4 regions of the Salipiger sp. D13 genome follow, and region 1 is predicted to be linked to each of the others. Evidence: riboswitches for the same ligand, from Rfam matches in the RefSeq annotation. Region 1 holds a riboswitch; each other region holds the start of a gene.
What was found. A riboswitch is a leader RNA that binds a small molecule or an ion and turns the genes downstream of it on or off. The one in region 1 is predicted to bind cobalamin.
Positions count from the first base shown of each region.

Region 2: linked by a shared signal. The riboswitch ahead of D6860_RS11310 (energy-coupling factor ABC transporter permease) and the one ahead of nrdH (glutaredoxin-like protein NrdH) in region 1 are both predicted to bind cobalamin.
Region 3: linked by a shared signal. The riboswitch ahead of D6860_RS11245 (DUF1636 family protein) and the one ahead of nrdH (glutaredoxin-like protein NrdH) in region 1 are both predicted to bind cobalamin.
Region 4: linked by a shared signal. The riboswitch ahead of D6860_RS17470 (TonB-dependent receptor plug domain-containing protein) and the one ahead of nrdH (glutaredoxin-like protein NrdH) in region 1 are both predicted to bind cobalamin.

Region 1 is NZ_ML112593.1:187,397-192,673, reverse strand. Features, by position in the region: gene metH (methionine synthase) at 1-1,854, opposite strand, end outside; gene D6860_RS09395 (homocysteine S-methyltransferase family protein) at 1,847-2,908, opposite strand; gene D6860_RS09390 (hypothetical protein) at 3,017-3,298, opposite strand; cobalamin riboswitch at 3,436-3,640, opposite strand; cobalamin riboswitch at 3,760-3,955, shown strand; gene nrdH (glutaredoxin-like protein NrdH) at 4,051-4,272, shown strand; gene nrdI (class Ib ribonucleoside-diphosphate reductase assembly flavoprotein NrdI) at 4,290-4,706, shown strand; gene nrdE (class 1b ribonucleoside-diphosphate reductase subunit alpha) at 4,688-5,277, shown strand, end outside.
Region 2 is NZ_ML112595.1:111,249-116,525, reverse strand. Features, by position in the region: gene cobF (precorrin-6A synthase (deacetylating)) at 1-649, opposite strand, end outside; gene D6860_RS11310 (energy-coupling factor ABC transporter permease) at 712-1,386, opposite strand; cobalamin riboswitch at 1,457-1,610, opposite strand; gene cobA (uroporphyrinogen-III C-methyltransferase) at 1,643-2,362, opposite strand; gene D6860_RS11300 (cobyrinate a,c-diamide synthase) at 2,359-3,669, opposite strand; gene cobM (precorrin-4 C(11)-methyltransferase) at 3,662-4,462, opposite strand; gene D6860_RS11290 (cobalamin biosynthesis protein) at 4,459-4,833, opposite strand; gene cbiE (precorrin-6y C5,15-methyltransferase (decarboxylating) subunit CbiE) at 4,830-5,277, opposite strand, start outside.
Region 3 is NZ_ML112595.1:98,653-103,929, forward strand. Features, by position in the region: gene D6860_RS11230 (ZinT family metal-binding protein) at 23-706, opposite strand; partial or broken gene D6860_RS11235 (IS5 family transposase) at 1,000-1,973, shown strand; gene cobO (cob(I)yrinic acid a,c-diamide adenosyltransferase) at 2,168-2,779, opposite strand; cobalamin riboswitch at 2,816-3,036, shown strand; gene D6860_RS11245 (DUF1636 family protein) at 3,135-3,524, shown strand; gene cobW (cobalamin biosynthesis protein CobW) at 3,528-4,577, shown strand; gene cobN (cobaltochelatase subunit CobN) at 4,582-5,277, shown strand, end outside.
Region 4 is NZ_ML112611.1:9,994-15,270, forward strand. Features, by position in the region: gene D6860_RS17455 (ABC transporter ATP-binding protein) at 1-670, opposite strand, end outside; gene D6860_RS17460 (FecCD family ABC transporter permease) at 667-1,644, opposite strand; gene D6860_RS17465 (ABC transporter substrate-binding protein) at 1,641-2,474, opposite strand; gene D6860_RS17470 (TonB-dependent receptor plug domain-containing protein) at 2,461-4,323, opposite strand; cobalamin riboswitch at 4,468-4,654, opposite strand; gene D6860_RS17475 (calcium-binding protein) at 4,998-5,277, shown strand, end outside.

The DNA.
Region 1 (5,277 bases):
CCAGTCGATGTAGTTGGCAATCTCGGCGAGATCCCAGCCCTCGATCACCTTCGACCCGGTGAATTCCGGCTCGGTCGCCTTGTAGTCCGTCCAGTCGATATTCATCGCGTTGGCCCGTGCGGCGGCCAGCGGCAGGCGCTGCTTGGCCCGTTCCGAGCGCTCGTGCCGTTCGGCCACTTCCGCGTATTCCGAGCGGATGTTGTCGATGTAGTCCTGCCGCTGCGTCTTGTTCAGCAGCGACGAGACGACGCCCACGGCGCGGCTGGCGTCGGTGACGTAGATCGCCTGGCTCTTGGAGTATTGCGGCGAGATCTTCACCGCCGTGTGCACCTTCGAGGTGGTCGCCCCGCCGATCAGCAGTGGCATGTCGAAGCCCTCGCGCTCGAGCTCCGAGGCAAGATGGACCATCTCGTCGAGCGAAGGCGTGATGAGACCGGACAGCCCGATGATGTCGACATCGTGGGCCTTGGCCTCCTCGAGGATCTTCTGCGGCGGCACCATCACGCCAAGGTCGATGATGTCGTAGTTGTTGCAGGCCAGAACGACACCGACGATGTTCTTGCCGATGTCGTGCACGTCGCCCTTCACGGTCGCCATCAGGACGCGGCCCGCGCTGTCGCGCTTCCCTTCCTTCTCGGCTTCCATGTAGGGCAGCAGCACCGCCACCGCCTGTTTCATCACGCGCGCGGATTTCACCACCTGCGGCAGGAACATCTTGCCCGCGCCGAACAGGTCGCCGACCACGTTCATGCCGGCCATCAGCGGCCCCTCGATCACGTCGAGCGGCTTTTCGGCGGCAACGCGGGCGGCCTCGGTGTCCTCGTCGACGAACTCGGTGATACCGTTGACCAGCGCGTGTTCCAGCCGCTTCTCGACCGGCCACTCGCGCCACGTCAGGTCGCGCTTCTTCGCTTCGCGCTTGTCTCCCTTGTAGCGCCCGGCGATATCGAGAAGGTTCTCGGTGGGTGTGCCGCCGTTGGCGGGCGTACGGTTCAGCACCACGTCTTCGCAGGCTTCGCGCAGCTCGGGGTCGATCTGGTCGTAGACCGCCAGCTGCCCGGCGTTCACGATCCCCATGTCCATGCCGACCTTGATGGCATGGTAGAGGAAGACCGCGTGCATCGCCTCGCGCACGGGCTCGTTGCCGCGGAACGAGAACGACAGGTTCGAGACCCCGCCCGAGACGTGGCAGTGCGGCAGGTTCTCGCGGATCCACTTCGTGGCCTCGATGAAATCGACGCCGTAGTTGTCGTGCTCCTCGATGCCGGTCGCGACGGCGAAGACGTTCGGGTCGAAAATGATGTCCTCGGGCGGGAAGCCGACCTTTTCCGTCAGCACCTTGTAGGCGCGGGCGCAGATCTCGGTCTTGCGCTCGAAGGTGTCGGCCTGGCCCTGCTCGTCAAACGCCATGACGACGACGGCGGCGCCGTAGGCGAGGCACAGCGAGGCCTGGTGGATGAAGTTCTCCTCGCCCTCCTTGAGCGAGATGGAGTTTACCACCGGCTTGCCCTGAACGCACTTGAGACCGGCCTCGATCACCTCCCACTTGGAGCTGTCGATCATCACCGGCACACGGGCGATGTCGGGCTCGGCGGCGACGAGGTTCAGGAAATCGATCATGGCCTGCTTCGAGTCGATCAGGCCCTCGTCCATGTTGACGTCGATGATCTGGGCGCCGTTCTCGACCTGGTCGCGGGCCACGTCGAGCGCGGTCGCATAGTCGCGGTTGGTGATCAGCTTGCGGAACTTGGCCGAGCCGGTGACATTCGTCCGCTCGCCCACGTTGACGAAGGGGATGTCGCTGGTCAGCACAAAGGGTTCGAGGCCGGAGAGGCGAAGCAGCGGTTCAGGCATCTGCAAGCTCCTTCAGTTTGCGCGGCGGATGGGCCGCGACGCGCTCTGCGATGGCGCGGATGTGATCGGGAGTCGTGCCGCAGCAGCCGCCGGCCACGTTGATCAGCCCCTCCTTTGCGAACACCTCGACAAGCGCCGCGGTCTGGTCGGGGGTCTCGTCGTAGGCGCCGAAGGCGTTCGGAAGGCCGGCGTTCGGGTAGGCACAGACAAAGGTGTCGGCGACACCCGCGAGTTCCGTCAGGTGGGGGCGCATCGCATCGGCACCGAGGGCGCAGTTGAGGCCCACGGTGAAGGGGCGGGCATGACGCACCGAGTGCCAGAAGGCGGTCGGGGTCTGGCCCGACAGCATGCGCCCGGAGGCGTCGGTGATGGTCCCCGAGATCATGATGGGCAGGCGCCGGCCGACCTTGGCGAAGCTCTCGAACGCGGCGAAGATCGCCGCCTTGGCGTTCAGCGTGTCGAAGATCGTCTCGATCAGGATCAGGTCGGCCCCCCCTTCGATCAGCCCGTCGATCTGCTGGCCGTAGGCGATCCGCAGGTCGTCGAAGGTCACCGCCCGGTAGCCGGGGTCGTTCACGTCGGGGCTGATCGAGGCGGTCCGGTTGGTCGGGCCGACCGCGCCGGCCACGTAGCGGCGCTTGCCGTCGATCGCCTGCGCGCGCTCGGCGGCACGCCGCGCGCCCTGTGCGCCGGCGACGTTGAGGTCATGCACCGCATCCTCGAGCCCGTAGTCCGCCTGCGCGATGGTGGTCGAGGAGAACGTGTTCGTCTCGAGGATGTCCGCCCCGGCAAGGGCGAACTCGAGCTGGATGTCCTCGACCGCCTGCGGCTGGGTCAGCACCAGCAGGTCGTTGTTGCCCTTCTGCGGGTGGTCCGAATGGTGATGGCGACAGCCCGGGCCGTGGATGTGGCCCTTGGCCGTGAAATCCTCTTCGGTCATGTTCAGCGTCTGGATCATCGTGCCCATGGCGCCGTCGAGTATCAGGATGCGCTCACGCGCCGCGGCCTGAAGGGCCTCGTAGCTTTCGGAAATCGGGAGCGAGAAGTTGATCATGTCGAACCTGCCTTTCGGAAGGGCCTACATAACCAACAGGCGACCCAACGATCAAACCCATAATATTCGCCCTTAACATGAGGCGCGCTCATGTTGTCGGTGCCGGCCTCAGAGCAGTTCCCGGCGTGCGCGGGCACCACCCCGGCGACGCGGGCGGGGCAGGGGCACGGCCATGGGGTGCGCCCTGCCGTCCAATGACTGCCGCACGAGCCCGGTGAAGACCGCGACCGCCGGGTCCGTCGTCTCGAACGGCGCGGCCATCGCCAAGGCGCGGTTGGCCTCGTGCGGGTAGTTTGCGTCGGAGCGCAGGAACATCATCCATTGCAGGAAGCCGAGCCTGCCAAGTTCCCGCGCCCGTTCGGGCGTCTCCGCCCGGCTTTGCAGTGTCATGAGTGTTCTTTCGAGAAGCATAGCGCCCTCCGCGCATCGCATGCGGGGACCGGACGTGCGGCATCTGGCGGACGGGTCGTCTCCATCTTTGCCTCCGCGCCCATGGCTCCCCGCCAGGGTCAAGGTGACTGCGGCGCGGAAGCCGCGCCGGAGATGGCAGGTCTCCTGACTTGCGGGTCGTCGCTGTTCCGAACCTTCCCGGACCCTTGGTCCAGTGGTGCGTATCGGAACCGCTCTCCGCCTACAGTTGCGGGGGCAGTCGCGGCATTGGGCAGTCAGCCCGCACCGCGTTCCCTTTTCAGCCACCCGTTTCCGGGCGGCACCATCAGGGCGATATTTTCCATGCCGGGGCGGCGGAGTCCAGTCTCTTGCAGGCGTCGGAAGCTGGCCCTGTCCTTGGAGGCCGGGAGTTATCGCGAGGAAAGATACGTCGATATATTGACAACCCTGCGCCCCGGACCGCAACATGCAGGTGCTTTGGTTCCCGCGAGTCACCTCGCGGGCTAAGAGGGAAGCCGGTGAAGATCCGGCACTGCCCCCGCAACTGTAAGTGGCAAGCCCCGGTCCGATCCACTGGTGTCAGCGCACACCGGGAAGGCGGACGACGGGGCGTTCGAGCCGCAAGTCAGGAGACCTGCCAGGGCATGAACGACGACCGCGGCGGAGGGCCCGGGCGCGTGGTGCGGCCTCACATGCGGGCTGTTCCCGTGTCCCTTCCGCCCGGAGACAAGAGACCGGCAAAGGGACAGAACATGAGCGTCACCGTCTACTCCAAACCCGCCTGCGTGCAGTGCACCGCGACCACCCGTGCGCTCGAGGCGCGCGGCATCGACTTCGACCTGATCGACCTGACCGAGGATGCGCAGGCGATGGAGATGGTCCAGGGACTGGGCTACCGTCAGGCCCCGGTCGTCGTGGCCGGCGAGGCACACTGGGCGGGCTTCCGTCCCGACATGATCAGCCAGCTGGGCTGAGCCGGGACCGCGCGCCGATGCCGGGCCTTGCCTACTTCTCCAGCGGATCGGGCAACACCGCCCGTTTCGTCGCGCGGCTCGACCTGCCCGCGACGCGTCTGCCGCTGCGCAAGGACGCGGCGCCGCCGGTGATGACCGGGCCCTTCGTGCTCGTCTGCCCGACCTACGCCGACGGAGAGGGCCGCGGCGCCGTGGCGAAGCCGGTCATCCGGTTCCTGAACATCGAAGCCAACCGGACCCTGCTGCGCGGCGTGATCGCCGGCGGCAACCGGAACTTCGGCGACACCTTCGCGATGGCCGGCAAGGTCATCGCGGCCAAATGCAACGTGCCCGTGCTCTATCGCTTCGAGCTCGCGGGGACAGACACCGACATCGCCCGCGTTCGCGCCGGGCTTGAAACCTTCTGGGAAAACAGATGCTTGACGCCAGCCTGACGCAGGGTCTCGACTACCACGCGCTGAACGCGATGCTGAACCTCTACGACGAGGACGGCAACATCCAGTTCGAAGCCGACCGGATGGCCGCGCGGCAGTATTTCCTGCAGCACGTGAACCAGAACACCGTGTTCTTCCATTCGCTCGAGGAGAAGCTCGGCTTCCTCGTCGACGAGGGCTACTACGAACCCGAAGTGCTCGACCAGTACCCGCGCGAGTTCCTGCGGCGCATCTGGGATGCCGCCTATGCGCGGAAGTTCCGCTTCCCGACCTTCCTCGGCGCGTTCAAGTACTACACCTCGTACACGCTGAAGACCCGGGACGGGAAACGCTACCTCGAGCGCTACGAGGACCGCGTGGTGATGAACGCGCTGACCCTCGCGCGTGGCGACGAGGCGCTGGCCATGCGGCTGATGGACGAAATCCTGTCGGGGCGGTTCCAGCCTGCGACGCCGACCTTCCTGAACGCCGGCAAGAAGGCCCGGGGGGAGTTCGTGTCGTGCTTCCTGCTGCGGCTGGAAGACAACATGGAAAGCATCGGGCGCGGCATCAACTCGGCGCTGCAGCTCAG
Region 2 (5,277 bases), on a different contig from region 1:
CGACCTTGGCCAGCGATCCGGCCTCGAGCGCCTGCGCCTCGGATCCGAGATAGGCGCCCCACCAGATCTGCAGCCCTTCGGGGTCAAGGCCCTGAAAGCTGCATTCGGCGTCCAGCATCACCACCACCGTTTCCTCGTCTTCCGGCCAGCCATGGTCGCGCAGCTGCCGTCCGGTGGTGATCTTGACCGGTCCGTTCACCGTGTTGAGCGGGATCGCGTGGGCCGCCGTCAGCGCCTGTATCGCGGTGATCCCGGGCACCACCCTCAGACGGGGACGGGGCACCATCCGTTCGGCGATCCGTAGCGTGCTGTCGTAGAGCGCGGGATCTCCCCAGACCAGCAGCGCCACCGGCCCCGGCGGTGCGCTCTGCATCGCGGCGACCCAGCGCCGGGCAATCTCGTCGTGCCATTCGATGACCCGTCGATTATAAGGCAGGGCGGGATCGCGCACCGGGTAATCAAAGCTTCGGACTTCGGCCTGCGCCCCCGAGGCCTCGATGATCCCGTATCGCAACGCGGCAAGCGCGTCCTTTCCCTCGCCCTTGTGGGGCACGAGGATCACCGTTGCATCGCGCAGCGCCTGCAGTCCTTCGAGCGTGACATGCGCCGGGCTTCCGGTGCCGATGCCGATGAGCCAGAGATCGTCCATCCGTGTCATTCCTGCATGCAAAAGCCGGAGCCCCGATTGAGGGGGCTCCGGCGGCAATGGCTTCAGGCCGCGTAGAGACGCGGGGTGAACAGGCGGGCGATACCGCTGTCACGGGCGGACTTGGCCGCAGCGAGGGCTGCCAGATCGGCCAGCGGCTCGATCAGGATCACCATCATGTAGGCCGCGCCGAAGGTGCCGACCGACGCCAGCGTGCCAACCGAAACGCCCTGGCCGTAGAAGGCCCAGAACGCGACCCAGGCGACAACGCCGCCCTGGTAGATCGCCGAGAGTTTCAGCACGTCCGCATAGCGCAGATCGACATAAGCGGTGCCCGGTGCGACGACGCGGCGGGCCAGAGCGGAGGCTGCGAACAGCGGCACCAGAAGCGTGGTGACGTTGACGAAATACATCGGCAGGTCGGTCGGCGCAAAGAACATCCCCTGGATCAGCAGGCCGAGCGCCAGCCCCAGCGCCGCAGGGGCGGTGCCCAGCAACAGGAACAGGGTCGAGCCGAGGATGAAGTGCACCTCCGAGATGCCCACCGCGAAATGCGGCAGCAGCTCGAAGAAGACAAAGGTGCCGATGGCCGCGAGAACAGTGCGCGGCAGCAGCGACAGTGCACCGCCCGCCTTGACGTCCTGGACGACCTCCTTTGCGGTATGGCCCGCCGCGCCCGCCGCCGTGGCAACCGCGAACATCATCTTGGCGCCGTCGACGACGCCGGGTTCGATATGCATTGATATGTCCTTTCTCGTTATGCTGCCCCACCGGCAGCGCTGGCCCCTTTGCGGGGCGGTTGAGGTGCCGAAGGGCAGGTCTCCTGACTCGCGTCTCACCGCGCCTCGGCCCTTCCCGGCAGGGTTGCCAGTGGGATGATCCTCGGCGCTCTTCGCTTACAGTTGCGGGGGCAGTCCGGGCCTTTCACCCGGTTCCCTGCGGCCGCGCATGGCGGCGCACCCTCTCGGCGGTGGCCCCTTGCGGGGCCGGGTCGTTTCACTCCTCTGCCAAAGGTCCGAACAGGATGAGCCCGGCCTTGTCGCCGGGCTCGTTCGCAAGCCGCGCGGCCAGGCTCGCGACGGTATGGCGCGAGATCTGCTGGTCGGGGCGGCTGACGGATTCCGCCAGCATCGCGGGCGTCTCGGGGGGCAGCCCCTCTGCGATCAGGCGCGCGGCAAGGCCGGGGAAGGTGCGTTTGCCCATGAAGATCGCCGTGGTCGCCATCGGGTCGGCCAGAGCCGCGATATTGGCATCCTCGGGCAGCGCGCCGGTCAGGTCGTGGCCGGTGGCGAATTGCACCCGCCGCGCGGTCAGCCGCCGGGTCAGAGGGATGCCCGCCGCTGCCGCCGCCGCACAGGCCGAGGGCACACCGGGGATGATCTCGTAGTCGATCCCGGCCTCCCTGAGCGCGGTCAGCTCTTCCTCGAGCCGGCCGAAGATGCCGCCGTCGCCGGATTTCAGCCGCACCACGCGCTGACCGACCCCGGCATACTCCACCAGCAGGCGGCTGACGTGATCCTGCCGGGGCGAGGGCCGCCCGGCACGTTTTCCGACGCCGACGAGGTCCGCCCCCTCACGCGCGTGTTCGAGGATCGGACCGGCCGAGAGATCGTCGTAGAGAACCGCATCGGCGCGGCCCAGGCGGTCCACGGCCTTGAGTGTCAGCAACTCGGGATCGCCGGGGCCGGAGCTGACGAAACTGACGAAACCGCTCATGACGGGGTCTCCCGGGAAATGAGGTGAAAGAAGGTGCCGGTGACGTTGCCGCGCACCGAACCCGTCTCGGGCACGGGCGCGCCGTCGGCGTCGCTGACGCTTGCCAGTGGTGCGTCGGGCTGTTCGAGAATGGTCGAGTAGTGGAACTCGTGCCCGCGCAGCGCCGCGCCGGGGGCGCTTCCGGGCATCGGCGCGCTCAGCACCGCGCGGCGATAGCCGAGGTGGAACTTTCGCTTTTCGTAGCTGGTCACGAGACCGAGCAGCCCGGCCATCTCGTGCCGCGTGCCCTCCTTGTCGATCAGCCCGGCGCCAAGCGCCATGTAGCCGCCGCACTCGCCATGAACGGGGCGGGTCTCTGCGAAGGCCCGCAGCCCCGCGCGGAAACTCCCGGCTGCAGAAAGCTGCCCGGCATGCAGCTCGGGGTAGCCGCCGGGCAGCCAGACCAGATCGGCATCGGCGGCAGGGGACTCGTCGGCCAGTGGCGAGAAGGGCAGGATCTCGGCGCCCGCCGCGTGCCAGCCTTCCAGCAGGTGCGGATAGGTGAAGGAGAATGCCGCATCGCGGGCAATCGCGATGCGCTGCGCCGGGGGGCGGGGCAGGGCGCCTGGAGCCGGCAGCGCATGGCCGCGCGCCGCCGCCCGGATCGCGCCAATGTCCACGTGTTCGCGCAGAAAGGCGGCATAGCCTGCGATGGCCTTGTCGAGGTCGGGATGCTCGACCGCCTGGATCAGCCCCAGATGCCGCTCGGGCAGCGCCAGATCGCCGCGCCGGGGCAGCACGCCCAACACCGGCAGCCCGGCGCGGTCCATCCCGGCCCGGGCCAGCCGCTCGTGCCGGGGCGAGGCGCAGCGGTTGAGGATCACGCCCGCAAAGGGCAGCTCGGGCATGTATTGCCGGAATCCCAGCGCGGTGGCGGCGGCGCTCTGCGCCTGTCCGCTGACGTCGATCACCAGCACCACCGGCCAGCCCATCGAAACCGCCGTCTCGGCGCTGCTGCCGAAGCCGCGCAGGCCCTTGGTGGCGACCCCGTCATAGAGCCCCATCGACCCTTCCGCGACGCAGATATCTGCCCCCGCCGCCTGCGCCGCGATGGCGTGCCAGAGCCGGTCGCCCATCGCCCAGCCGTCGAGGTTGAAGCTGTGCCGCCCCGCCGCCGCAAGGTGGAAGGCCGGGTCGATGTAGTCGGGCCCGGACTTGAAGGGCTGCACCTTGACGCCGTCCTCGGTCAGCGCCCGGAGCAGGCCCAGCATCACCGTGGTCTTGCCGGTCCCCGAGGCGGGGGCCGAGATCATCAGCCCGTCAGCCATCCTGCGGCTCCGGGGTCCAGTCCTGCCACGGGCTGTCTGCAGTTTGCGGCCTGTAGCGCCGGTCGTAGTCGGCGGCATAGAGGCAGCTCTCGGCAAACCCCTCGCCGCCGAGCGCCGGGCCGACGAGGATCAGCGCGGTGCGGGTGATGCCGGCGTCGAGACGGGTTTCGATGTCCGCGAGCTTGCCGCGAATGATACGCTCGTCCGGCCAGCTGGCGCGAAAGACCACGGCAACAGGGCAGTCCGCGCCATAAGCGGGTGCGAGGTCACGCACCACTGCGGCGATGTTCTGGATCGACAGGTGAATCGCCAGCGTCGCACCGGTGGCGGCGAAATTGGTCAGCGTCTCGCCCTCGGGCATCGAAGAGGCCCGCCCCGGCGTGCGGGTCAGCACCAGCGATTGGGCGAGGCCAGGCAGCGTAAGCTCGGCCCCCAGAGCGGCGGCGGCGGCGGCAAAGGACGGAACGCCCGGCGTCACCGACACAGGGATTCCTTCGGCCTTCAGGCGACGCATCTGCTCGCCCATGGCGGACCAGACCGAAAGATCGCCTGAATGCAGCCGGGCCACGTCCTGACCCCCGTCATGGGCCGCGCGGATCTCGTCGATGATCTCGTCGAGGCTCAGCGGCGCGGTGTTGACGATGCGCGCACCGGGCGGGCAATGGGCAAGGATCGCCTCGGGCACCAGCGACCCGGCGTAGAGGCAGACCGGACACGAGGCGATGATGTCGCGGCCGCGCAGGGTCAGCAGGTCGGGCGCGCCGGGACCGGCGCCGATGAAGTGAACGGTCATGTGTCCTGTCCTTCGAGATCTTGCAGGGCGAGCGCGCAGCTCGCCATGCGGTCGGATGAAAAGACCCGCGGCCCCAGGAGCCGCGCACCGGGGCCTGCGGCAGCCAGGGCGGCGGCCTCGGCCACCGAGCCGGTGCCGCGTTCTGCCAGCACGCGGGACGAGGCGGTCAGCGTGACCTGGGCCGTCAACGCGTCGGGGGGGATCGCCTGGGCGGGCAGCGCCTCGGCTTGGGCAAAGTCGATGAAGGCGCGGGATGTGGCCTTGTCCTCGGCGGTGGCGATCCGCTGCGGACGCTGGCCCGCGCGGGCGAGGGCGTCGCGCAGGCTCTCCGGTCCCGCGCTGGTGCGAAATCCGAACCCCGCGACGATCATGGCACGGCGCTCCATTGCAGGATCGGGAAGGCGGTCTGCCAACCACGTTTCGAGCCGAGCGCGCGCGTTTCCGACAGCTGCACCCGCAGCAGATCACCGCCATGCGCCGCCTGGGCCGCGATCAGCAGCGCTTCGGTTTCCAGCGTCACCGCGTTGGCAACGATCCGCGTGCCGCGTGGGAGGTGGGTGGTCAGCCAGCCGAGCAGGGCCGCATCCAGCCCGCCGCCGACGAAGACCGCCTGCGGCGTCTCCAGCCCCTTTAGCGCCTCGGGCGCCGAGCCGGGCACCACGCGCAGCCGTTCGACTCCAAGCCTCGCGGCGTTGGCGGTGATGCGCGCAGCCCTGTCGGGGCGCGGCTCGATGGTGGTGGCCGTCAGCGAGACATCGGACAGCAGCCATTCGATGGCGATGGACCCCGAGCCACCGCCGATGTCCCACAGATGC
Region 3 (5,277 bases), on a different contig from region 1:
AGAGCCGCCCGCGAATGTCGGATCAGTGGGCCGTCATCTCCTGGGCGACCTCTTCGCCGCTCAGCTCGGCGGGATAGTAGGTCGGCCAGTTGGTCACTTCCTCGAGCAGCGCCGCCCGGTCGTCGCCCCAGTAGAGGTGGAAGTGCCCGGCGTCGGTGGGCGCGATCGCGTGGTCGCTGAACTGGATGAAGCCCGGCGCCTCGGCATCGCCGCCCGCCTTCTCGAAGATGTAGCGGACGCCGCGGTTGCCGGCCTCGTAGGTCAGCACCTCGTGGCCGTCATCCTCGTAGCGGCCCTGCACCGGCTCTCCGTCACGGAAGAAGATGACGCTATCGCCCTTGATCAGGATGCGGTCCACGTCGGTCGCATAGCCGGTCAGGTAGTAGCCCGTATATTCGGCCGCGGTCATGTCGCCGTGCTCGGCCTTGTGGGCCATGACCTCCTCAAGGGTGCCGTCCTGCAGCAGCGGGTAGACGGATTGCCAGTCGCCCTCCCAGTCAGAGAGGTCGCGAGCCTTGATCTGATCGTCGTCGAAGTAGCCGTTGTAGATGTCGTCGTCGCCGTGATCGTGGGCGTGTTCTTCGGAATGCTCGTGATCGTGGCCCGTCGCGCCGTCGCTGCCGCTTGCCGCGAAGGCCTGCGCGGAAAGGGCGAACAGTGCGCCGGCGGCGAGGATGCTGACGTGCTTGGCGAATGCCTGTTGCATGAGTGTCTCCTGTCATTACCGGGGATCGACGATCCCTACGATTCGTTATGTTATCACATAACATTTTGCTGGTAGCCTCAATCGACGGTGCAGACAACCGCATGATCAGGGATGCGCTCTGCACGAGCGGACAAGGGTCTGAGGAGAACGGCCTCGGGCCGACGTGTCAGGGCAGGCTCAGCCGCACCCTCCGACCGCCATGCACGGCATAGACTTGTCCGGTGATACGGCTTTGTTGCGCAAAGGCGGATGTAGGATTCATCTCGTGAATCCAGAGTGGTAGCTGGGGCGCCATGAGCAGACCTCTCCCGCCGAACTACAAGACCAAGAACTGGCCGGCCTACAACGAAGCGCTGAAGCAGCGTGGCTCCCTGACGATCTGGTTCGATCCGGACATGGTCTGGGTGCCGCGGCCCACAGGCAAGCAAGGCCGGCAGCGGCTATATAGCGACGCCGCGATCCAGACGTGCCTGACGATGAAGGTCCTCTTCGGCATGGCGCTCCGGCAGACGACCGGTTTCGTTGAAAGCCTCCTGCGCCTGGTCGGCCTCGACTGGGCGGTGCCGGATTTCAGCACGTTGAGCCGGCGCCAGAAGGCCTTGGTGGTGACCGTTCCCTACCGCGGCTCCGAGGGGCCGCTGAACCTGCTGATCGACAGCACCGGCATCAAGGCGGAAGGCGAAGGCGAATGGCACGCCCGCAAGCATGGTGGCGCGAAACGCCGCCTGTGGCGCAAGATTCACATAGGCGTCGATGAACAGACGCTGGAAATTCGGGCCATCGAGGTCACAGGGAGTAGGGTCGGCCCCTCTCGGCAGCATCCTGCGGATGCGCCTGCCGGGCAGTGGATGCGCCGATGCTGCCCGAGTTGCTGGATCAGATCCCGGCAGATGAGGAAGTCGCGTCAGTCACCGCGGACGGAGCATACGACACGCGCAAGTGCCACAACGCGGTCGCAGATCGAGGCGCACACGCCGTCATTCCGCCGCGCAAAAACGCCAAGCCGTGGAAGCCTTCGACCGCCGGCGCCATTGCCAGGAACGAGGCACTGCGCGCATCGAAATACCTCGGCCGCGCCATTTGGCGAAAGTGGAGCGGATACCACCGCCGAAGCCGCGCCGAGACGAAGATGCACTGCGTGAAGCTCTTGGGGCAGAGCCTCATGGCGCGCGACTTCGATCGCCAGGTCGCAGAACTCCAAGTCCGCGCCGCCGTGTTGAATGGCTACACTGCGCTCGGAATACCTGTCACCGAGCCCATGGGATAAGTGCGTCCGGGGAAAGGGGAAGTGCAGTCTTCAGCCTCTTTGCGCAACAAAGCCGAGCTACGCTCACGAAATAACCGCATGACCGAAGCCAGGCGGCACTTTCGAGGTCAATGCAAAATGAGTTGGCGATCCCCCGACACCTGCATCGACTTACCGACGTAGGATCGGGTGCCCTTGATCATCAGGGCCGGCATTCAGAACTCGACACCCTGCTGCGCCTTGATGCCGTCGCGGAACGGGTGCTTGATCAGGCTCATCTCGGTCACGAGGTCCGCCGCCTCGATCAGCTCGGGTTTGGCATTGCGCCCGGTGAGACAGACATGGGTCATCTCGGGCTTCGAGGTCAGAAGGAAATCGACCACCTCGTCGATATCGAGATAATCGTAGCGCAGCGCGATGTTGATCTCGTCGAGCAGCACGAAGCGGATCTCGGGATCAAGGATCTGCTCCTTTGCAATCTCCCAGCCCCTGCGGGCGGCGGCGATGTCGCGGTCGCGGTCCTGCGTCTCCCAGGTGAAGCCCTCGCCGGAGACGAAGAACCGGCATTCCTCAGAGAACCGCGAACGGATCATCTCGGCCTCGCCGGTGATCCAGGTGCCCTTGATGAACTGCACCACGGCGCAGGGCATCCCGTGCCCGATGCAGCGCAGGATCATCCCGAAACCCGACGAGGACTTGCCCTTGCCGTTGCCGGTATGCACGAGGATGAGCCCCTTCTCTCCGGTCTTGCCTTCCATCATGCGATCGCGCACCACCTTGATCTTCTTCATCTTTTCGTTGTGGCGGGCGGCGGTCTCGTCTGTCATTGCAATCTCCGGGCTTGACCTGTCTTTGAATTTCGCGCCATGTGGCCCGGTGTTGGTGCCTGTGTAAACAGGTGAAAAGGGAATGGTCAGCCTGCGATGCCTGTCGGCATTTCGGGTCAAGACAGCCGCCCCCGCGACCGTGAACGGAGAAGGTGCTTCGATGCCACTGGCCCAAGGGCCGGGAAGGTGGAGCACCGCAGGGCCATGTGCCCGGGATGCCGTGAGCCGGGAGACCTGCCAGCCCGAATGATGACCGACCGGACGGGGTGTGCCGGTGTCGGAGTGCGCCCGGCTGCCTGTTCTCGTGCGCGTTTCCGCCTGTGCCCCCGTTTGCCAAGCCGATGGGGCCGCGAGAATGAAAGACCTGCTTACGACCGAGACCGAGCTGCTGGTCTGCGTGACCTGCCGCCGCAAGGGTGCGCCGCCAGAAGACGCGCGGCGTCCGGGCCGCGTGCTGTTCGATGCCATCGCGGCTCAGGACAGGCCCGAGGGGCTGCGGGTGACCCCGGTCGAATGCCTGCAGAACTGTTCGCAATCCTGCACCGTCGCGCTGCGCGGGGGCGATGCGAAATGGACCTATGTCTTTTCCAACGTCGACGAGACCGAGCATGCCGCGATGATCGTCGCCGGCGCCGCGCAATATCACGCCGCGCCCGACGGGGTGATCCCGTGGCGCGAGCGCCCCGAGCATTTCAAGCGCAATTGCCTTGCGCGCATCCCTCCCCTCCGCCCCAAGGAGTCCTGATCCATGAGCGATCTGTCCAAGCTTCCCGTCACCGTGATCACCGGCTTTCTCGGCTCGGGAAAGACCACGCTGATTTCCCATCTGATGCGCAAGCCCGAGGGGCGGCGGCTTGCAGTGGTGGTGAACGAGTTCGGTGATGTCGGTGTCGACGGCGAGATCCTGCGCGGCTGCGCGATCCCCGACTGCCCCGCCGAGAACATCGTCGAACTGGCCAACGGCTGCATCTGCTGCACCGTGGCCGATGATTTCATTCCCACCATCGAGGCACTGATGGCGCTTGATCCGCGCCCCGATCACATCCTGATCGAGACCTCGGGCCTGGCGCTGCCGAAACCGCTGCTCAAGGCCTTCGACTGGCCGGACATCCGCGCGAAGATCACGGTCGACGGCGTGATCGCCCTTGCGGATGCCGAGGCGGTGGCGGCGGGCCGGTTTGCGCCCGACGTGGCGGCGGTGGATGCGCAGCGCGCCGCCGATGACAGCATCGACCACGAAACGCCGCTGTCCGAGGTATTCGAGGACCAGCTCTCCTGCGCCGACATCGTGCTGCTCACCAAGCCCGACCTCGCCGGGCCGGAAGGCGTCGCCAGGGCGCGCGAGATCGTCGCAGCGGAAGCCCCCCGCCCGCTGCCGGTGGTCGAGGTCGCGGAGGGCGTGGTGGATGCACGGGTGATCCTCGGGCTCGGGGCCGCCGCCGAGGCTGACCTCGACGCGCGTCCCAGCCACCACGATGGCGCCCCCGAGCATGACCACGACGATTTCGAGAGCATCGTGCTGTCGCTGGCCGAGGTGCCGGACGCGGCGGGTCTGGCCGCGCGGCTGGAACGTCTGGCGCGTGAGCACGACATCCTGCGGATCAAGGGCTACGCCGCCGTCTCGGGCAAGCCGATGCGGCTGCTGGTGCAGGCGGTGGGCGCGCGGGTGCGTCACCAGTACGACCGCATGTGGGGCACGGACGAGGCGCGCAACGGTCAGCTGGTGATCATCGCCGAGCATGACCGGCTCGACGCCGCGGCGCTGCGCGCGGCACTGGCCCCCGCGACGGCGGGCTGAGCCGATGCACGTCGTCTTCCGCGAAAGCCACGGGCTCGAGGACAGCGCGGTTCCGACCGACCTCGCGCAGGATCCGGCGGATCTGGTGGTTCTGTCCTTTTCGGACAGCGATCTGGGGGCCTTTGCGGAAGGCTGGCACCGGGCGGCCGGCGGCCTGCCCTCGCTGCGGCTTGCGAACCTGTCGGCGCTGCGGCACCCGCTGTCGGTCGACACCTATGTCGAGCGGACGCTGGCGGGGGCGAAGGGCATCCTCGTGCGGCTGATCGGTGGGATGCCCTACTGGGACTACGGGCTGCGGCAGGTGCAGGCGCTGGCCCGGGCGCGCGGCATCGCGCTGGCGGTGCTGCCCGCCGATGGGCGGGAAGATGCGCGGCTGGATTCGGTCTCGACCCTGCCGATCTCGACCCTGCGCCGGCTGGCGGAGCTGTGCGACACCGGCGGCGCCGTGGCCGCGCAGGCGGCGCTGGCGCAGATGGCGCTGGCCTCGGGGCTTTACGCCGCGCCGGTGCCGGGATCGAAGGCGCTGCCGGTGGTCGGGTTCTGGACGCCGGAGTGTGGCGCGATGTCGCCTTCGGCGGCGAGAGGCGCTGCCCCTCGCGCTCCCCGGCGTATTTCTGGAAAGATGAAAGGGCGACGGGTGCTGGTGGTGTTCTACCGCTCCTACATCGTGTCCGCCGACGTGGCCCCTGTGGAAGCTCTG
Region 4 (5,277 bases), on a different contig from region 1:
CGAGGTTCTCCTCGGTCAGCACCTCGAGGGGCGGGCCGTCGGCGGCAAGGCGCCCCCGGTCGAGCAGCAGAAGCCGGGTGCAATGGCGCGCCGCAAGCGTCAGGTCGTGCAGAGAGGTGAGCACCGCGTGGCCCTCGGCGGCGAGGCTCTCGAACACCCGCAGCGTGGCGATCTGTGCTGCCGGGTCGAGCCCGGCGATGGGTTCGTCGGCGATGAGCAGGGGGGCTTCCTGCGCCAGCGCGCGGGCGATCAGGACACGGGCCTGCTCGCCCCCCGAGAGCTCGGTGGCCTTGCGGTCGCGGAACGCCTCGAGCCCCATGCGGGCCAGCGCGCTGTCGACCGCCTGCGACCGCAGCTTGCCGGCGCGGCTGTCGTGGGGCAGGCGGCCGAGCGCCACCAGCGTCTCGACGGTGACGGGCCAGGCGATCTCGCGCGCCTGCGGCAGCCACGCGGCGGCACGGGCGCGGGCGCTGGCGGGCAGCTCGGTGAGCGACGAGCGGCCGGCGTGGCGCTGGAGGCCGAGGGCCGCGCGCATCAGCGTGGTCTTGCCGGCGCCATTGGGGCCGATCAGCCCGACGCATTCGCCCGGTTCGATGGTCAGCGACACGCCGTCGACCACCGGGCACTGGCCGCGCCGGACCGTCAGGGCGTCGAGGTCGAGCAGGCTCATGCGCCCCTCCGCGTCTTGTAGATGAGGTGCAGGAACAGCGGCGCGCCGATCAGCGCCATGACCACGCCGAGCTTGAGGTCACGCTCGGGCAGGATCAGCCGCACCGCGATGTCTGCGGCGAGCAGCATCGCGGCACCGCCCAGCGCGCTCGCCCAGAGCAGCCGCGAGGGCCGCGCGCCGCAGAGCGGGCGCAGCAGGTGCGGCACCACGAGGCCGACGAAGCCCACGGCGCCGGCGACGGCGGTCGCCGCGCCCACGGCGGCGGCGGTGCCAAAGAGCAGCCGGAGCCGCAGGCCGGTCATGGAGATGCCGAGCGCCTCGGCGCCGTCCTCGCCCAGCGTCAGCGCGTCGAGCCCGCGCCCCAGCGTCAGCAGCACCGCGCCACCGAGCGCCACGAGCGGCGCGGCAAGCGCGAGATGGGTAAGCGAGCGGTCGGCGACCGAGCCCATCATCCAGAAGACGATCTCGAAGGTGGCGTAGGGGTTCGAGGACAGGTTGAGCGCCAGCGAGGTCAGCGCGCCGGCCAGCGCCGAGACCGCGATGCCTGCGAGGATCAGCGTCAGCGAGCCGCCGCGTGGCCCGGCGAGCAGCAGGATCAGCGCCACCGCGCCAAGCGCGAAGAGCAGCGCCATCAGCGGCAGCGCCAGCGCAAAGGCGGCCGAGAGGCCGGTCTGCAGCGCGGCAACGGCCCCGAGCGCCGCCGATCCCGACACGCCGATCAGCCCTGGCTCGGCCAGCGGGTTGCGCAGGTAGCCCTGCATCGCCGCGCCGGAAAGCCCCAGCGCCGCGCCGACCAGCGCCGCGAGCGCGGTGCGCGGCAGGCGGATCTCCTGCATGACCATGACGTTCAGCGGGTCGCCGGTGCCCAGCAGCCCGCCCAGCACGGCCGGCAGGGGCAGCGGCGCGTAGCCGAGCGAGAGCGAGGCCAGCAGCAGCGCGCAGACCAGCGTCGAGAGGGAGAGCGCCAGCCTCATCGCGCGGCCTGCCAATCGCGGCGCATCGCGCGCATCGCGGCCACGGCATCAAGCGCGGCGGGGGCGCCGCAGATCCAGTTCGGGCTGTCGACGACCTGCCGCAGCGCGCCGGTCGCCTGCAGGGCCGGGTGGCGCAGAAGCTCGGTGGCCTGAGCCGGGCTGTCGTAGGGCTTGCTCACGAGGATCAGGTCCGGATCGGCGAGCACCAGCGCCTCGAGCGGCAGCCGGGCGCCGTAGGGCATGCCCTGCGCCTCGGCGAGGGTGGTCATGCCGGCGGCCTCCAGGATGTCTCCGGTCAGGCTCTCGCTGCCCGCGGTCTCGTTGAACGGCATGTAATAGGCCACGACGGGGCGCTCCTTCGGGTCGTCGCGCAGGTCCGACAGGCGGGCGTCGAAGGCCGCCAGCACCTCGGCGGCGCGGTTCTCGCGGCCCAGCAGCCGGCCCATGCGGCGGATGTTGTCGCGCGCATCCTCGAGCGAGCGGGCGGGCTCGAACCGTTCGACGCGGTAGCCCAGCGTCTCGAGCATGTCGGTGGCGGCGCGGGCGGTGTAGCTGCCGGCGAGCACGAGGTCGGGCTCGAGCAGCACGATCTGTTCGGCGGCGGCTTTGTTGACGGGCACCGCGCGCGCCGCCTCGGCCATCGCCGAGCTGCGCGGATCGCGGGCCAGCGGCGACACCGAGACAAGCTGCCCCGGCGCGCCGAGCAGCAGCGCCAGCTGGTCGGTGCAGACGTTGAGCGAGACGACCCGCTCCGGTGCCGCACCGGCAAGCGCCGCCGCCCCCGCGAAGAGCAGGGCGGCGGCAGCGGATATGAGCCTAGAAGCTTGCACGGACCCCGAAATACCATGCCCGGTCGGATTGTCCGTAGCCGGGAACGGTCTGGTATTCCTCGTCGAACAGGTTCTCGACCCGCAGGTAGGCCTGCGTGCTGTCGGTGACGTCGTAGGTGACGGTGCTGTTGACCAACCCGTAGTCGTCGAGGCCCGAACGGTCGGCCTCGTAGCGGCCGGTGACCGAGAGCCGCGCCCGGTCGGTGAGATCGGCGTGCAGCCCCAGCGCGAGGCTGTGCTCGGGCACCGAGGACTGCCAGCCGGAACTGTCGAGCGAGGCCGTCGACCAGCTGTCGGTCCAGGTGTAGCTGCCGTCGAGCGTCAGCCCCGGGCGCAGCTCGGTGCCGCCCGAAAGCTCGACCCCTTGCCGCGTGCTGGTGCCGTCGCGCTGGACGTAGGCATAGGACGTGTAGGAGTAGTCGATGATGTCCTCGGCCTCGATCACGAAGGCGGTGGCGCTCAGCCAGGCGGCGTCGCCCCAGCTTTTCTCGATGCCGATGTCGAAGCTTTTCGAGGTCTCGGGATCAAGCCCGCTGTTGCCGGAATAGACGTCGTAGAGCTCGTAGTTCGACGGCGCGCGGTAGCCGTTGGCGAGGTTGGCGCGCAGGCTCAGGTCGGGCCGGATCCGCCAGACGCCCGACAGCCGCCCTGTGGTGAAGCCGCCATACTCGGAGTGGTCGTCGTGGCGCACCGTCAGGCTCAGGTCGATGTCCGACGTGGGCTTCATGGTAAGCTCGGCGAAGAGCGAGTCGACCGTGCTGTCCTGTTCCTGCGACGACGCCGGGAAGGTGCCGAAGCGGGTGTTGTCGGCGTAATCCTCGATGGTGCGCTCGATGCCCGCGACCGCGCGGGTGGTGGGCGACAGGTCGAAGCCCGCCTGGTAGCGGTACTCGTGCCGGGTGCCCTCGTAGCGGTAGCGGAAATCGCTGCCCGAAGAGGTGCCTGTCAGCGTGCGGGTGATGTCGTACCAGCTGGCCGAGACCTCGTGGTCGAAGAGCCCGGTCGAAAACGACAGCGCGGCACGCAGGCCGTGGTCCTCGACGTCGGTCACGTCGTCGGGCGAGCCGTCGTAGACCATGCCGCTCATGGCTTCGTCGTAGTCGTATTGCGCTTCCTGCGTGAAGCCCGAAAGCTCGAGCTGTGCCGCGCCGTCGCCAAGATCGTAGGTGCCCGAGAAGCTCAGGCGGCGGGCCTCAAAGCCGTCTTCCTCGTCGTTGCCGTCGTTCTCATCGGCCGCCGAGAAGCCGTCGGAGCGGACGTAGGAGAGCGTGACCGCGGTCTCGTGACCTTCGCCACGGTTGAACAGCGTCACCGCGCTGCGAAGCGTCTCGTAGCTGCCGTATTCGGCGAAGGCCTCGGCGCTCAGCCCGTCGCGGCTGGCGCGCTTGGTGGTGATGTTTATGGCGCCGCCGATCGCCTCGGAGCCGTAGCGGGCCGACTGCGAGCCGCGCACGATCTCGATCTGGCTGATGTCGCCGGCGGTGAGCCCGCCGAAGTCGAAGGCGACCTGCGTGCCCGAAGGGTCCGACACGTCGATGCCATCCACCCGCACCGCGATGTTCTGCTGCGACACGCCCCGGATCGACACGCCGGCGTTGGTGCCCAGCGGCCCGTTCGAGCGGATCGACACGCCCGGCTGCCGCGCGAGGATGTCGAGCACGCGGGTGTCGCCGTCTTCCTCGAGCTCTTCCTCGGTGATGACCTCGACCGCAACGCCGGTCTGCAGCGGTGTCGTGGCCTCGTAGCCCACGTCGAGCAGAAGGGTGGGAAGTTCGTAGACATCTTCCTGTGCGAAGAGGGGAGCGGTGGTCAGCGCGAGCGCCGAGACCGAGGCGAGGGCATGTCTCATGCCTGTCTTCCTTTCCTGACCGATCCCCGCAAGCGGCAGGGCGGTGGTGAGATTTGTTCACGGAAAGGGCCTGTGGTCCCGCCGCGAACGATGCGAACGTCACCACGAACGGACAGACCGTTCCCCGTGGCGCGCCCCGCGCGAGGGGAGGGTGATCATCCTGGCAGGTCTCCTGACTTGCGGGTCGTTGCGTCGCTCGGGCCTTCCCGGGCTTTCACCCAGTGGCATGTTGCCGATGACGCTCGCCGCTCACAGTTGCGGGGGCAGTCGCGGGTTTGCACCGCGTTCCCTATTCTCCGGGGATGCCGGAACCAGAATGTCGCCGGGATACTGAAGCGGCGCCCGCCGCGCAAGAGACGTCTTGGGTGCCGGGGCGACCCGGTCCGGCGCATGTGTTCCGGCTGCACGGACCGGGCGCCCCGTTGCAGCGTCGCAGCGCTGCGTCGGGCCAGCTGTCGACGGCGCGTGAGTGATTCCCGCATAACGGGTATTTCCAACAAAAATTGAAATTTGATCAAATCTGAGAAAAGATTCTTTTTCTTGATCTGCAATAGGTTGTGTTGTGTCGCGAGGGTTACAGTTGAAAAACCTATATTTTCGGCGAAGCTTTTTCATATGCGGTGTTGCCGCAGACTGTGGAGGAGAAATTCGATATGCCAACTCAAGACATTACAGTGCGTGAGTATGTTGGTTCGCTGGCCAATGCGAACCTGCTGACCGACGATCCGACCTTGCTACTGACCGCCTTCTCCGGGGAGATGGAAGGCACATTGGCCGACAACGATGGCACGCTCGGAAGCGACGATACGCAAAGCACGTTCGAGGGCGACGACATCACCTATGTCGGCTCCGGCACGGCGCAGCCCGGGGTGGAGGCGCTCGGGGTGATCGTGCCACTCGGAACTCCTGTGCCGGTGATCGTTTTCGAGGCCAATGGCGCCACCTATTTCCACT